One region of the Chromobacterium sp. FG22 genome, then DNA from elsewhere that is predicted to be linked to it. Evidence: riboswitches for the same ligand, from Rfam matches in the RefSeq annotation. Region 1 holds a riboswitch; the other holds the start of a gene.
What was found. Region 1 has a riboswitch for glycine ahead of gcvT (glycine cleavage system aminomethyltransferase GcvT). Riboswitches for the same ligand answer to the same signal wherever they lie in the genome.
Positions count from the first base shown of each region.

Region 2: linked by a shared signal. The riboswitch ahead of ACODSD_RS15270 (trimeric intracellular cation channel family protein) and the one ahead of gcvT (glycine cleavage system aminomethyltransferase GcvT) in region 1 are both predicted to bind glycine.

Region 1 is NZ_JBMDJX010000019.1:20,215-26,839, reverse strand. It holds gene ACODSD_RS17400 (EAL domain-containing protein) at 1-1,072, opposite strand, end outside; gene gcvP (aminomethyl-transferring glycine dehydrogenase) at 1,249-4,101, opposite strand; gene gcvH (glycine cleavage system protein GcvH) at 4,225-4,611, opposite strand; gene gcvT (glycine cleavage system aminomethyltransferase GcvT) at 4,685-5,773, opposite strand; glycine riboswitch at 5,815-5,911, opposite strand; glycine riboswitch at 5,926-6,017, opposite strand; gene ACODSD_RS17380 (dihydroxyacetone kinase family protein) at 6,263-6,625, shown strand, end outside.
Region 2 is NZ_JBMDJX010000015.1:16,543-23,167, reverse strand. It holds gene ACODSD_RS15285 (APC family permease) at 1-134, opposite strand, end outside; gene ACODSD_RS15280 (aldehyde dehydrogenase) at 179-1,678, opposite strand; gene ACODSD_RS15275 (LuxR C-terminal-related transcriptional regulator) at 1,844-2,629, shown strand; gene ACODSD_RS15270 (trimeric intracellular cation channel family protein) at 2,659-3,273, opposite strand; gene ACODSD_RS15265 (hypothetical protein) at 3,283-3,549, shown strand; glycine riboswitch at 3,593-3,775, opposite strand; glycine riboswitch at 3,777-3,863, opposite strand; gene ACODSD_RS15260 (DUF3141 domain-containing protein) at 4,000-6,510, opposite strand; gene purU (formyltetrahydrofolate deformylase) at 6,605-6,625, opposite strand, start outside.

The DNA.
Region 1 (6,625 bases):
CCGGCACGCCGGGCCCGTTATCCTGCACCCGGATGCCGGCCTGGCTTCCTCTCAGCTCCAGCGCAATCTGAATGCGGCCGCCGTCCGGCGTGAACTTGAAGGCGTTGGACAGCAGGTTCAGCAATACGCGCTGCAATTTGATCGCGTCCACCTGCGCCGACGCCGTTTTCGGCGCCGCCACTTGGTAGTCGATATGCCGGTCGCTGGCCAGCGAAGTAAAATAAGAGGCCACGTGACGCACCAGCTCGGCCAGGTCCAGCTGAGCGTAGCGCAGCTTCAGTTCCCCCGCGTCCAGCTTGGCCACGTCCAGCAAATCGTTGACCTGCTGCAGCAACATGCGCGCCTGCCGCTGGATCATCAGCAGATTGGGGCTCTCCTCCGGCTCGGCCTGGCCTGTCAAAAAGCGTTCTACCTGACCCAGAATCAGAGTCAGCGGCGTGCGCAACTCATGGCTGACATTGGCGAAGAAGCGGGTCTTCATCTGATCCAGCTCGCGCATCTGCTGATTCAAGCGGGCCAGTTCGTTATTGGATTCCTTCAGATCGGTGTTGGCCCGGGCGATTTGCGCATGCTGGTTCACCATTTCCGCTTCTAGCGCCGCCGCGTCCATTGCCCGCCATTCCGCCGGCTGACTCTGCTGCGGCTGGCTCCGTTTCAGGCGCACGAACTCGCTGACGTCCTGCGCGCTGTGAATGATGCAGGCCACGCTGCCGTCTGCGCGCTTCACCGGCCAGTTGGTCGGACTCCAATAGCGCTCTTCGAAACTGCCGTCCGGCCGAGGGATATCGTATTTCTGCATCGCCATGCTGTCCTCGACTCCGGTGGCCAGCACGCGCTGCAAAGAGATGCGCAGATTGCGCGAGCCCTCGCCTTCCGGCTCGGCGGGATTGACCGGAAAGATGTCGAACAGATTGCGCCCCAGGATGGACTCGCGCCGGGTCAAGGTCGTCTGCAGGTAAATATCGCTGGCGGCGATGACGTTGAAATCGGTATCCAGCACTAAATACAGGCCGGGGGCCCGTTCGAACAGCAGCTGGAAATCCGGTGCGGCAATCGCAACCTGCGCGTTCAACGCCAACGCAGCCTCCTATAGGTGGGATTCGCGGATCAAGGGCGGCAAGACTGCCGTCATATTCCTCATTAAATATGATAGTCGTATATCCACTCAACTCCAGTGCCGTATCGACGCGTCTATGCGTAAAAAAACCCCGGCCAGGGCCGGGGTGGTTTGGCGTCCGCCTGCACGGATCAGGCGTAGCTGTCGGTGGACGGGCAGCTGCACACCAGATTGCGGTCGCCGTATACGTCGTCGATGCGGTTGACGCTGGGCCAGAACTTGTTTTCCAGCACATAGTCCAGCGGGAAAAGACCGGTTTCGCGGCTGTACGGACGCTGCCAGTCGCCGGCGATGTCGGCCTTGCTGTGCGGCGCGTTGCACAGCGGATTGTTGTCCGCCGGCCACACGCCGTTCTGCACCTGGTCGATTTCCCGACGGATAGCCGCCATCGCCGCGATGAAGCGGTCCAGCTCGACCTTGGGCTCGGACTCGGTCGGCTCAATCATCAGCGTGCCCGGCACCGGGAAGCTCATGGTCGGCGCGTGGAAACCGTAATCCATCAGCCGCTTGGCCACGTCCACTTCGGTCACGCCGCTGGAGGCCTTGAGCGGACGCAGATCGATGATGCACTCATGAGCCACCCGGCCGTTGGCGCCGGTGTACAGCACCGGGAAATGCTCGGCCAGCCGCGTCGCCACGTAGTTGGCGGACAGCAAGGCGTTCTCCGTGGCTTGCTTCATGCCTTCCGCGCCCATCATCGCGATATACATATAGGAGATGGGCAGGATGGAGGCTGAGCCGAACGGCGCCGCCGACACCGCGGTCTGGCCCGGCTGGGCGGTGGGCACCGAGGCCACCACGTGGTTGGCGATGAAGGGCGCCAGATGCGCTTTCAGGCCAATGGGGCCCATGCCCGGGCCGCCGCCGCCGTGCGGGATGCAGAAGGTCTTGTGCAGGTTCATGTGCGACACGTCGGCGCCGATGTCGGCCGGACGGCACAAGCCCACCTGGGCGTTGAGGTTGGCGCCGTCCATATACACTTGGCCGCCGTGCTGATGGATGATCGCGCAGATTTCGCGGATAGGCTGCTCGAACACGCCGTGGGTGGACGGATAGGTGATCATCAGCGCCGCCAGCTGAGCCGAATGCTGCTCGGCCTTGGCTTTCAGATCCGCGACGTCGACGTTGCCGGCCTCGTCGCAATCCACCACCACCACCTGCATATTCATCATCTGCGCGGTGGCCGGATTGGTGCCGTGGGCGGAGCGCGGAATCAGGCAGATATTGCGTTGGCCGTCGCCGCGCGACTCATGGTAACGGCTGATCGCCAGCAGGCCGGCGTACTCGCCCTGGGCGCCGGAATTGGGCTGCATCGAAATGATGTCGAAACCGGTGATCGCGCGCAGCTGCGTTTCCAGGCCGGCGATCATTTCCAGATAGCCCACCGTCTGTTCGCGCGGGGCGAACGGATGCATATTGGCGAACTCCGGCCAGGTGATCGGGATCATTTCGCTGGTGGCGTTCAGCTTCATGGTGCAGCTGCCCAGCGAGATCATCGAATGATTCATCGCCAGATCGCGGCTTTCCAGCTTCTTCATATAGCGCAGCATCTCGTGCTCGCTATGATGGGTGTTGAACACCGGGTGGCTCATGAAGGCGGATTCGCGCTTCAGTCCGGCCGGAATCGCGTCGGCGGCCGCGGCGTCCAGCGCCGCGATGTCGGCGCTCTTGCCGGTGAAGATTTCGATCAGACGAGCCAGATCGGCCTCGCTGGCCGCCTCGTGGAAGGCGACGCCCAGCACATTGCCGCCGGCGCGGCGCAGATTGTAGCCGGCGGCCAGCGCCGCCTGATACACCGCCTCGGCCTTGGGCGCCTCAACCTGCACCGTGTCGAAGAAGCGGTCGAACACCAGCTTGCCGCCGGCGGCCTTGACCGCGTGGGCGAAAATGGCCGCCAGGCGGTGAATGCGGGCGGCGATGCGCTTGACGCCTTCCGGACCGTGGTACACCGCGTACATGCCGGCGATATTGGCCAGCAGCACCTGGCTGGTGCAGATATTGGAGTTGGCCTTTTCGCGGCGGATATGCTGCTCGCGGGTCTGCAGCGCCATGCGCAGCGCGGTCTTGCCCTTGGCGTCCACCGACACGCCGATGATGCGGCCCGGCGCAGAGCGCTTCATCTCGTCCTTGAAGGCGAAGTAAGCGGCGTGCGGGCCGCCGAAGCCCATGGGCACGCCGAAGCGCTGGGTATTGCCGATGGCCACGTCCGCGCCCATCTCGCCCGGCGATTTCAACGCCACCAAGGCCATGATGTCGGCGGCCACCACCGCCACCGCGCCCTTGGCCTTGACCGCGGCGATGTGCGGGGTCAGGTCGATCAGATCGCCGGCTTCGCCCGGATATTGGAACAGGGCGCCGAAGTATTCGCCCTTGCCCGCCTCTTCCGGATGGCCCTGCACCAGCTCGAAGCCGAAGTACTTGGCGCGGGTCCGCATCACGTCCAGGGTTTGCGGCAGCACGCGGCTGTCTACGAAGAACTGGCCGGACTTGGCCTTGGACACGCGGCGCGCCATCGCCATCGCCTCGGCGGCGGCGGTGGCCTCGTCCAGCAAGGAGGCGTTGGCCAGTTCCAGACCGGTCAGGTCTATCACCATTTGCTGGAAGTTCAGCAAGGCTTCGAGACGGCCCTGGGCGATCTCAGCCTGATACGGAGTGTAAGCGGTGTACCAGCCCGGGTTTTCCAGCAGATTGCGCAGGATCACCGTCGGGGTCAGCACCGGGTAATAGCCCTGGCCGATGAAGGATTTATTGACCACGTTCTTGGCGGCAACGGCCTTCAGTGCGGCCAGCGCCTCGGCTTCCGGCATCGGATCCGGCAGCTCCAGCTTGCGGTTCAGGTGAATGTCGGCCGGCAGCGTCTGCGCCACCAGTTCATCGATGGAGGCCACGCCGATGGCGGCCAGCATTTGCTCGCGCTCGGCGTCGGACGGGCCGATGTGGCGGGAGATGAATTCTTTGCGGTTGAAAAGTTCGGAGAGAGACATGAGTACGGGACCTTCTGTGCTTGCCGTCCGCGCCGCGGCTTGCGCGGCCAATCGGGTGTTGCTGGATAACCGGGCGAAAAAAACGCCTCGCGGCCGATTAGGACTGCGAGGCGGTTTTCACCATCAGGCGCCAATTTCCTTGGCGTAGGCGGCGGCGTCCATCAGGGCGTCCAGGTCCGCCGGATCCGCCGGCTTGATCTTGAAGAACCAGCCGGCGCCGTAGGGCTCGCCATTGGCCAGTTCCGGTTCGGCTTCCAGTTCCTCGTTGATGGCCAGCACTTCGCCGGCAATCGGACAGTAGATGTCGGAAGCGGCTTTCACCGACTCCACCACGCCGGCCTGCTCTTCCTTGGCGAGCTTGGCGCCCACTTTCGGCAATTCGACGAAAACGATGTCGCCCAGCAGTTCCTGCGCGTGCTCGGTAATGCCCACGGTCACGGAGCCGTCAGCTTCCAGGCGCAGCCATTCGTGGCTTTCAACGTATTTGAGTTCGGCGGGGATGTTGCTCATGAGTGTCTCCAGTCAAATCCAGGTCTTAAACGATATTCCCGGCCGCGTCGCGCGGCCTGCCCAAGCACGCCGCTCAGGCGAAAACTTTTTTGCCGTTGCGCACAAACGGCATTTTGACCACGCGCACCTCGGTCAAGGTTCCGCGCAGGTCCACCAGCGCCGTATCGCCGGTGCCGGCCGGCACGCGCGCGATCGCGATGGAGTGTTTGAGGGTGGGCGAGAAGGTGCCGCTGGTGATCACGCCCTCGCCTACGCCTTCCACCACCACTTTCAGGCCTTCGCGCAGCACGCCGCGGCCTTCCAGCACCAGGCCCACTTGTCTGGTTTTCAGGCCGGCGGCTTTCTGCGCCTCCAGCGCCTTGCGGCCGATGAAATCACGCTCCGCCGGTTCCCAGGCGATGGTCCAGCCCATGCCGGCCTCCAGCGGGGAAACGGTTTCATCCATATCGTGGCCGTAGAGATTCATGCCGGCTTCCAGGCGCAGCGTGTCGCGCGCGCCCAGGCCTATCGGCGCCACGCCGGCGGCCTGCAGTTGCTGGAAAAAGGCCGCGGCCTCAACGCCGGGCAGCATCACTTCCAGGCCGTCTTCCCCGGTGTAGCCGGTGCGGGCATAGAACCAATCGCCGGCGGGCTGGCCTTGGAAGGGCTTCAAGGCCTGGATGACGTCGGCGAGCTCGGGCTTGACCGCGCAGACCTTGGCGATGGCCTGCGGGCCCTGCACCGCCAGGATGGACAGATCGCGGCGCACCTTGATGTCCACGTCGAAATCCGCCTTGCGCCCTTCCATCCAGGCCAGGTCCTTGTCGGTGGTGCCGGCGTTGATCACCATGCGGTAGCCGTAGGAGGTCAGATAGACGATCAGATCGTCCACCACGGTGCCGTCGGGGGTGAGCATGCCGGAATACAGCGCCTTGCCTTCGAAGCCGAGCTTGGCCACGTCGTTGGCGATCAAGCGCTGCAGCCAGACTTTGGCGTCCGGGCCGCTGATGTCCAGCACCGTCATATGGGAAACGTCGAACATGCCGGCGTCGCTGCGCACGATCTCATGTTCCTTGAGTTGGGAGCCGTAATGGATGGGCATTTCCCAGCCGGCGAAATCGACCATCTTGGCGCCGGCGGCGATATGGGATTCAAACAGGGGGGTGCGTTTCGGGGCCGTCATCGGTGCGTCCTTAGCAAAAGCGTGTAGTGTTGCTCTATTCCCTACACCCCTCTGTCCCTGCACCTGAGATTTTCCGGCCTTGCGGCCGTTAGCCCCTTCGGTGGGCATCCGCGGATGCCGCTCTCCAGATTCGGCGAACTGGCTGCGGCCAGTCCGATGATGCAGTCCTTTTGCCTGAGCGATTGCGGGTGCGCTTGCGCCTTCGGCGGTGGCGCGGACGGCCACTCTCTCCTGCATGACGAGCCAGATTATGGTTGCTGGGCCGGGGCTTGGCAAGCCGTGTTTATCTTCAACTTAAACAATGACTTAAAATATTCGAAACCGCAAAACATTGAACCGGCATTGCTTCGTTTAAGATCGATTACGAACATATTTCATTTCCTTATCGATCAAAAAATAGATGCCCCCCCCATTGCGCCGCCGCTGATCGTAAGATGACATCCATCTTGACCAAGCACGATCTCTATCCGATCTGGAAAGGAAACCGCGATGCGAAAACTGATCAACGATCCGCGCCATGTGGCGCGGGAGATGCTGGAAGGCCTGGCCGACACCCTGCCCGGCCTGGCGCTGCTCGAGGAAGAAAACGTCTTGCTGCGGGCGGACCTTCCCGCCGGCGGCCTGCGCGACAAGGTGGCGCTGATTTCCGGCGGCGGCAGCGGCCACGAACCGGCCCACGCCGGCTACATCGGCCACGGCATGCTGGACGCCGCCGCGGTGGGCGACGTATTCACCTCTCCCAGCGTAGACACCGTGCTGGCGGCGATCCGCGCCGTCGCCGGCCCCAAGGGCGTGCTGCTCATCGTCAAGAACTACACCGGCGACCGGCTCAACTTCGGCCTGGCGGCGGAA
Region 2 (6,625 bases), on a different contig from region 1:
TGCAGCATCAGCACCATCACGCCTTGGGATACGACGAGGCCGATGGCGACGGCGAGCAGCGGGGCGAGGCCCAGGCTGGCGCGAAAAGGGGCGGGGGCCGGCGGCGGAGCAAGGTGGGCTTGCGGTGTGCGCATGGTGTGTCTCCTACTATCTTGTTGTGCCGACTGCGGGACGGCGCTTATTCGTCTTGCCATTGCACCCAGGTGGTTTTGAGGTGGGTGTAGTGGTCGATGGCGTGTAGCGACAGGTCGCGGCCAAAGCCGGACTGCTTGCAGCCGCCAAACGGCAGGCCGGGGTCCAGCGCGTCCACGGTGTTGACCGAGACGGTGCCGGCGCGTAGCCGGCGCGCCACGCGGTGGGCGCGCGACAGGTCCCGGGTCCACACCGAGGCGGCCAAGCCGTAAGGGCTGTCGTTGGCGATGGCCACGGCCTCGGCTTCGCTGTCGAAGGGCATCACCGCCAACACCGGGCCGAAGACTTCCTCGCGCGCCAGCGCCATGTCCGGGCGGACATCGGTGAAGACGGTGGGGCGGATGTAGCAGTCGCCGCCGTCCAGGCTGAAGCGCTCGCCGCCGCACAGCAGGCGGGCGCCTTGGCGGCGGGCTTGGTCGATGTGGGCCATGATGCGCTCCGCCTGGCGGGCGTCGACGATGCAGCCGCTGCGGGTGGCCGGGTCCAGCGGGTTGCCCGGTTGCAGCGCGGCCGCCTCGCGCAGCAGGCGTTCCAGGAAGGCGTCTTGAATGGAGCGTTGCAGCAAGAGCCGCGAGTTGGCCGAGCACACCTGGCCCTGATTGAAGAAAACGCCGAAGGCGGCGCGCCGGGCGGCGGCGTCCAGGTCGCAGTCGTCGAACACCAGATTGGGGCTTTTGCCGCCGCATTCCAGCGCCACTCTTTTCATATTGGAGTCCGCCGCGTAGCGCAGAAAGGTTTTGCCCACTTCGCTGGAGCCGGTGAAGCTCAGGCAATCCACGTCCGGGTGCAGGCCCAGCGGCCGCCCCACCTCGTCGCCGTAGCCCGGCAAGACGTTGAGCACGCCGTCCGGCAGGCCGGCCTCCTGGGCCAGTTGGGCCAGGCGCAAGGCCGACAGCGGGGATTGCTCGGCCGGCTTCAGGATCACGCTATTGCCGGCCATCAGCGCCGGCGCCAGCTTCCACGCCGCCATGTCCAGCGGGAAATTCCACGGGATCACCGCCGCCGCCACGCCCAGCGGTTCCCGGGTGATCAGGGCCAGCGCGTCGTCGGCGCCAGGGGCGGCCTCGCCGTACAGCTTGTCGGCGGCTTCGGCGTACCAGTCGAACACGCCGGCGGCGCCCGGCACATCGATATGGAGCGCATCGGCAATGGGCTTGCCGATGTCCAGGCAGTCCAGCAGCGCCAGTTCGTCGCCATGCCGGCGGATCAGCGCCGCCAGTTTTTGTAGCACGGTCTTGCGCTGGCGCGGGTGACAGCGCGACCAGACGCCGGATTCGAAGCTGGCGCGGGCGGCCCGCGCCGCCCGTTCGACATCGGCCTCGCCGCAGCGGGCGATCTCGGCCAGGGGCCGGCCATGGATGGGGCTGATGTCGGTGAAGGTGCGCTGGTTGGCGGCGGGCACGAAGCGGCCGTTGATGAAGGCGAGGCAAGGCGGGCGCAAATCGGCGGCGCGGCCTTGCCAGTAGGACAGATCCTGCGTGGGCATGGCGATCACTCCTGTTCAGGCGGCGCGACGGGGTGGGGGAAGCGCTCACATCACGGCTGGTCTTGTCGCGCAGGCTGGAGCCATACTAGTCAGTCGCCTTGGCGGCGGACATCACGCGAAAGCGTTAGAGCGGAAGGCGGGACTAACCTGATCGGGGTAGCTGGCATGCAGCTGAATGTGGCGGATCTGGTGTTTCACCAGCAATTGGGGCGCTTGTTGGACGGCGTCGACAACGCGGCCTTTTGGCAAGGGTTGGCCGCGTTTCTACGGGAACGCCTGAGTTTCGATACTTGGGTGGCGGTGCTGTTTCGCCAGGAGGCGCCGCCGTGGGTGCTGGCGGATCACGCGGCCAATTACGCCGCCGACGATTTGTTCGCCGACTACCGGCGCGGCCTGTATCTGCTGGACCCGTTTTACGGTTTTGCGCTGAAGCGCCCGGCCGCCGGCGTGTACCGGCTGGACGAGGTGGCGCCGGACCGTTTCCGGGAGACGGAGTACTTTCGCCGTTACTTTTCGCGCAATGTGGTGGCGGATGAAATCCAGTTTCTGCAAGTGTTGCCGGAGGGCGTGCTGTCCCTGTCGCTGGGCAGCAAACGCCGCTTCAGCGAGCAGGAACTGGGCGTTTGCAATCTGTTCGCCCCCTGGCTATTGCCCTTGTCACGGCTGGCCGCGCGTCTGGACGAAGGGCTGCGTCAGCCGGCGGCCAGGACGGGCAGGCAGAGCCGCCGGGAACTGGAGGAGGCGCTGCGCGCGCAGGGCTCCTCGCCGTTGACCAAGCGGGAGGTGGAGGTGGCGCTGCTGATACTCGGCGGCCACTCCACCAAGGGCGTGGCGCGCGAGCTGGGCATTTCGCTGGAAACCGCCAAGGTGCACCGCCGCCATCTGTACGCCAAGCTGGGCGTGTCCAGCCAGGCGGCCTTGTTCCTGCTGCTGGCGGGGATTCAATCCTGATGCCGGCAGCGGTAAACAGATGCGCTTAGTTAGTGCAGATCATGCCGGTACATGAACACCGGCAGCCGCCATTCGCGCCAGATGGCGGCCAGGCGGATGGCGAGGCCGACGGCGAAGCTGGCCAGCACGTTGAGATCATGCGGCACGCCCAGCTTGATCAGGCCCAGGTAGAGCAGGGCCACGGCGAAGGAGACGCTGGCGTACAGCTCCTGGCGGAAGACCACCGGCACGCGGTTGCACAGCACGTCGCGCAGGATGCCGCCGGCAATGCCGGTGATCATGCCGGCCATCACCACCACCACCGGGTGGTAGTCCATGGACTGGGCCACGCCGCAGCCTATGATGGTGAAGGCGATCAGGCCCAGCGCGTCCAGCACCAGGAAGACGCGGCTCAGGCGTTTCATATAGCGGGCCACGAACACAGCGGCCAGGCCGCCGGCGATGACGAGGCCGACATATTCCGGGTGTTGGGTCCAGCCTATCGGGTAGCGGCCCAGCACGATGTCGCGCACGGTGCCGCCGCCCAGGGCGGTGAGGAAGGCGATGACGGTAACGCCGAAGATGTCCATATTGCGGCGGCCGGCCGCCAACGCGCCGGTCATCGCTTCCGCGGTGATGGCGATCAGATAGATCAGGGTAAGCATGTAGTTGCAATGGTCAAACAGGCTGGCGCCGAGATGCGCGGCGAAGCCGGGTGGGAAAAGGGGTTGGCAATGGGCGGGCCATGCCAGGTGGCGCGCAGCCTGGGCAAGAGTTTCGAACACGGGTTTTCCTTGAGAGCTGGTGCACGATCTGCTGCGCTGCGACGATACGGCGTTGAAACCCGCTTCGAAATGCTCATGTACCACGAGTACATTCCGCTTTCTCAGCTGTTTTCGCCTTGTCTCGTCCTTGCTCGCGAGATCGTGAGCACGTTCTGAGCACGGCCGGCGGGCCGCGCATCGGCGCGGCGCTGCCGGCATTGCCTCTCCCCTTGTCCTTTTACCTGAGAGTTAGATGACGGGCGCGGCCTGTGTGCGGGCCTTGCCGGGTGTCACTTGCCCCTTCGGTGGGCGGCTAAGGGCCGGTCACATCATCCGACGCGCTCTCGCTGAAGCGTAGCAGATGATGAACGGGCGCTTAGGGCCTCTCTCCAATCGGCTGGTATCCATGGGCTGCGGTACTGTTGCCTGAGCGATTATGGGAGTTTGCGTCTTCGGCGGGGGCGCATGCCCCTCTCTCCCGCAGCAGGCAAGGATATTAGCGTTTGCTGTATTGTTCAGTCAACGACTGTATACATGGGGCGAGGCAAAAATGTTGCAGTGCGATATCAACATGAAAACGCCCGGACGGCGGTTTGGCTGTCCGGGCGTTTTTGCGCTGGCTGATGCTTAGTTGCTCGGCGTTTTGGGCTTGGCCGCGTCCTTGCCGGCGGCGGGTTTGCGCGTGGCCGGGGTTTTGGCTGCGGATGCCTTGGCGGCAGGCGCTTTGGCGGTTTTGGCCGCCGCGGGCTTGCTTGAGGCCGGCTTGGCCGCAACCGGCGGCGTGCTGCCGGCGGGTTTGACGGCGGCGCTGGGCTTGTCGGCCGTCGCTGCTTTGGCCGGGGCTTTGGCGGCCGGTTTGCGCGGAGCGGCCGCTTTCTTGGCCGGCGCGCTGGCTTTGACGGCGGGCGCCGCGGCGGGAGCGCTTGCGCTTGTCGCTACGGGCTCTGTGGGCGGCAGGATGGCCGGAGCCGACGGCGCGCGGGTGTCCAGTTGCAGCGCGTGCGCCACTTGGTCCAGCCGCTGCTGTTGTTCCGGGGCGATATCGCCGCTGAGCGCCAGCAGTTCGTGCGCCAGCTGCCAGGCTTGGCGGCGGCGGTGTTCTTCCGGCAGCAGCTTGGGCAGGCCGGCCAGCGCGCGGGCTTCGTCCAGCCGCACCAGGAAGACTTGCTTGCGGGCGATTTCTTTCAGCTGCATCAGGGTCAGCGGGTGTTCGTGGCGGATGTCGCGCATGATGCGGCGGATGGCGTTGAACGGGCGCTCGTCTATGATGCCGCGGCCAATCGCCACGTAGGTGAGCAGGCGCACGAAGCCGTCTGCCAGGGTGCCGGTTTCGTAGGCGGGGTCCAGCGTTTGGCGCTTGAGTTGCAACCGTTCCCGTTTCTCCCAGCTGTCGCAGCGGGCGGCGCGGGTTTCGCGGGCCGGCTGGACGCCCACGACGGAGGCCAGCCACGGGGATTCGTACACGGCCTTGAAGCAGTGTTCGGTGGCGGCGTCGCGCAGGTCGCGGTAGCGGTCCAGGCTTTGCGCCATCCAGCCGGACCATTGTTCTTGCAGCCGCCACAGCGGGTTGTCCACGCTCACCGGATGGCGATGGGCGCGCACGTATTCGGCGGCGGGCTTGAGCCAGCTGAGCCAGGGGTTGAGCGGGGAGATCAGCGTGCGTTCCAGCCGCGCCGGGTTGAGTTGGCGCTGGCATTGGGCGCTGGCTTCGCTGCTGACGGCCTGGAGCGCGGGGGAGATGAAGCGGTTGTAAACGCCTTGGTTGATCTCGGAGACGCGGCGCACCACTTCGAAGGCTTGTTCGTCTTCGCGGCCGTCGTCCAGGGCCAGGATGTTGGCCACTTCGCGCGCTTCGAAACGGATGATGTAGCGGCCTTTGATGTATTCCTGACCGGGGGTGCCGGGGGCCACGTCTTCGATGATGGCTTCGTACAGGCCGGGGGCCAGCACGTCGATCAGGTCCAGCGCGCTGGCGAATTCGCTGTGTTCGCGGTTGGCGATGCCGGCGGAGACGAAGATGCCCAGGTGGCCCACCTTGTTGTGCAGGCAGTAAATGATGGTTTGTTCGTTGTCGCGGATGTCTTCCGCGTTGTCGTACAGGTCCGGTATCCAGTTCAGCGCTTGCTGCGGCGGGGTGATGTTGTCGCCCCAGGAGGCGAACACGATGATGGGGGAGCGGATGTTGCGCATGTCCACGCGGTGCTGGTCGCTGCTGACGATCTTGCCTTCCACCAGGTGGTTGCCCACGAAGAGCTGCTGGGAAATCCATTCCATTTCCTGCTTGTTCAGCAGGTAGTGGCCGCCCCACCAGCGTTCAAAGCCCAGATAGCGTTCGCGCTCGGTGTCCACCTTGGCGTACAGATTGTAGGGCTTCTTCCACAGGGTGTTGGCCGGGTCCAGCTTTTCAAAGTTGTTGACCAGATGGGCGCCGTCGAACTTGCCGTTGCCCAGATCGCCGGCCAGCGAGGCGGTCCAGGTGCCGCCCAGCATGCCGCCGGAGTAGCGCATCGGGTATTTGCCGGTGACGCCGGCCCAGTAGGACAGCGGGGTGCCGGCCAGCAGGATGGGGCCGCACAGCTCCGGCGCCACCGAGGCCAGCATGGCCAGCGCCCAGCCGCCCTGGCAGTTGCCGATGACGAAGGGCTTGCCGTCGCTGTCCGGATGCAGTTCCCTGACCTTGCCGAGGAAGACGTATTCGGCGCGGCTGACGCTTTCTATGGTCTGGCTGGGCACAGGCTGGGGGAAGAACATGATGAAGTAGCAGGGGTGGCCCTGTTGCAGCGCGATGCCGATTTCGCTGTCCATCTTGAAGCCGCCGATGCCGGGGCCGTGGCCGGCGCGCGGGTCTATCACCACGAAGGGGCGCAGCGCCGGATTGGTGGCCGGGCAGCCGGCCGGCGGCAGGATGGCTGCCAGCGCGTAGTTGGCCGGGTCCGGCAGGCTGCGGCCGTCCAGGATGATTTTGTAGTCGAACACCAAGACCGGCGGCTTGCCGCTTTGCACGTGTTGCAGATAGTCCGCGCCGCGGTCATGCAGCACGTCCCAGTAGAGGATGCTGCGCTCGCAGGCGTCGCGCCAGTAGTCGGCGACCGGGTTGGAGGAGAAGAGCTTGGACCAGACGGCTGTTTGCGACCACATACGGCACCTCTTGGTTGGTATGACGGATAACTGGCTACTGTACCCTGCTTTTGTTGCGTTGCAATAGACAAAGTTCCTGCCAGGCGAACAACTGTCAGCGCAACACCACAGTGCG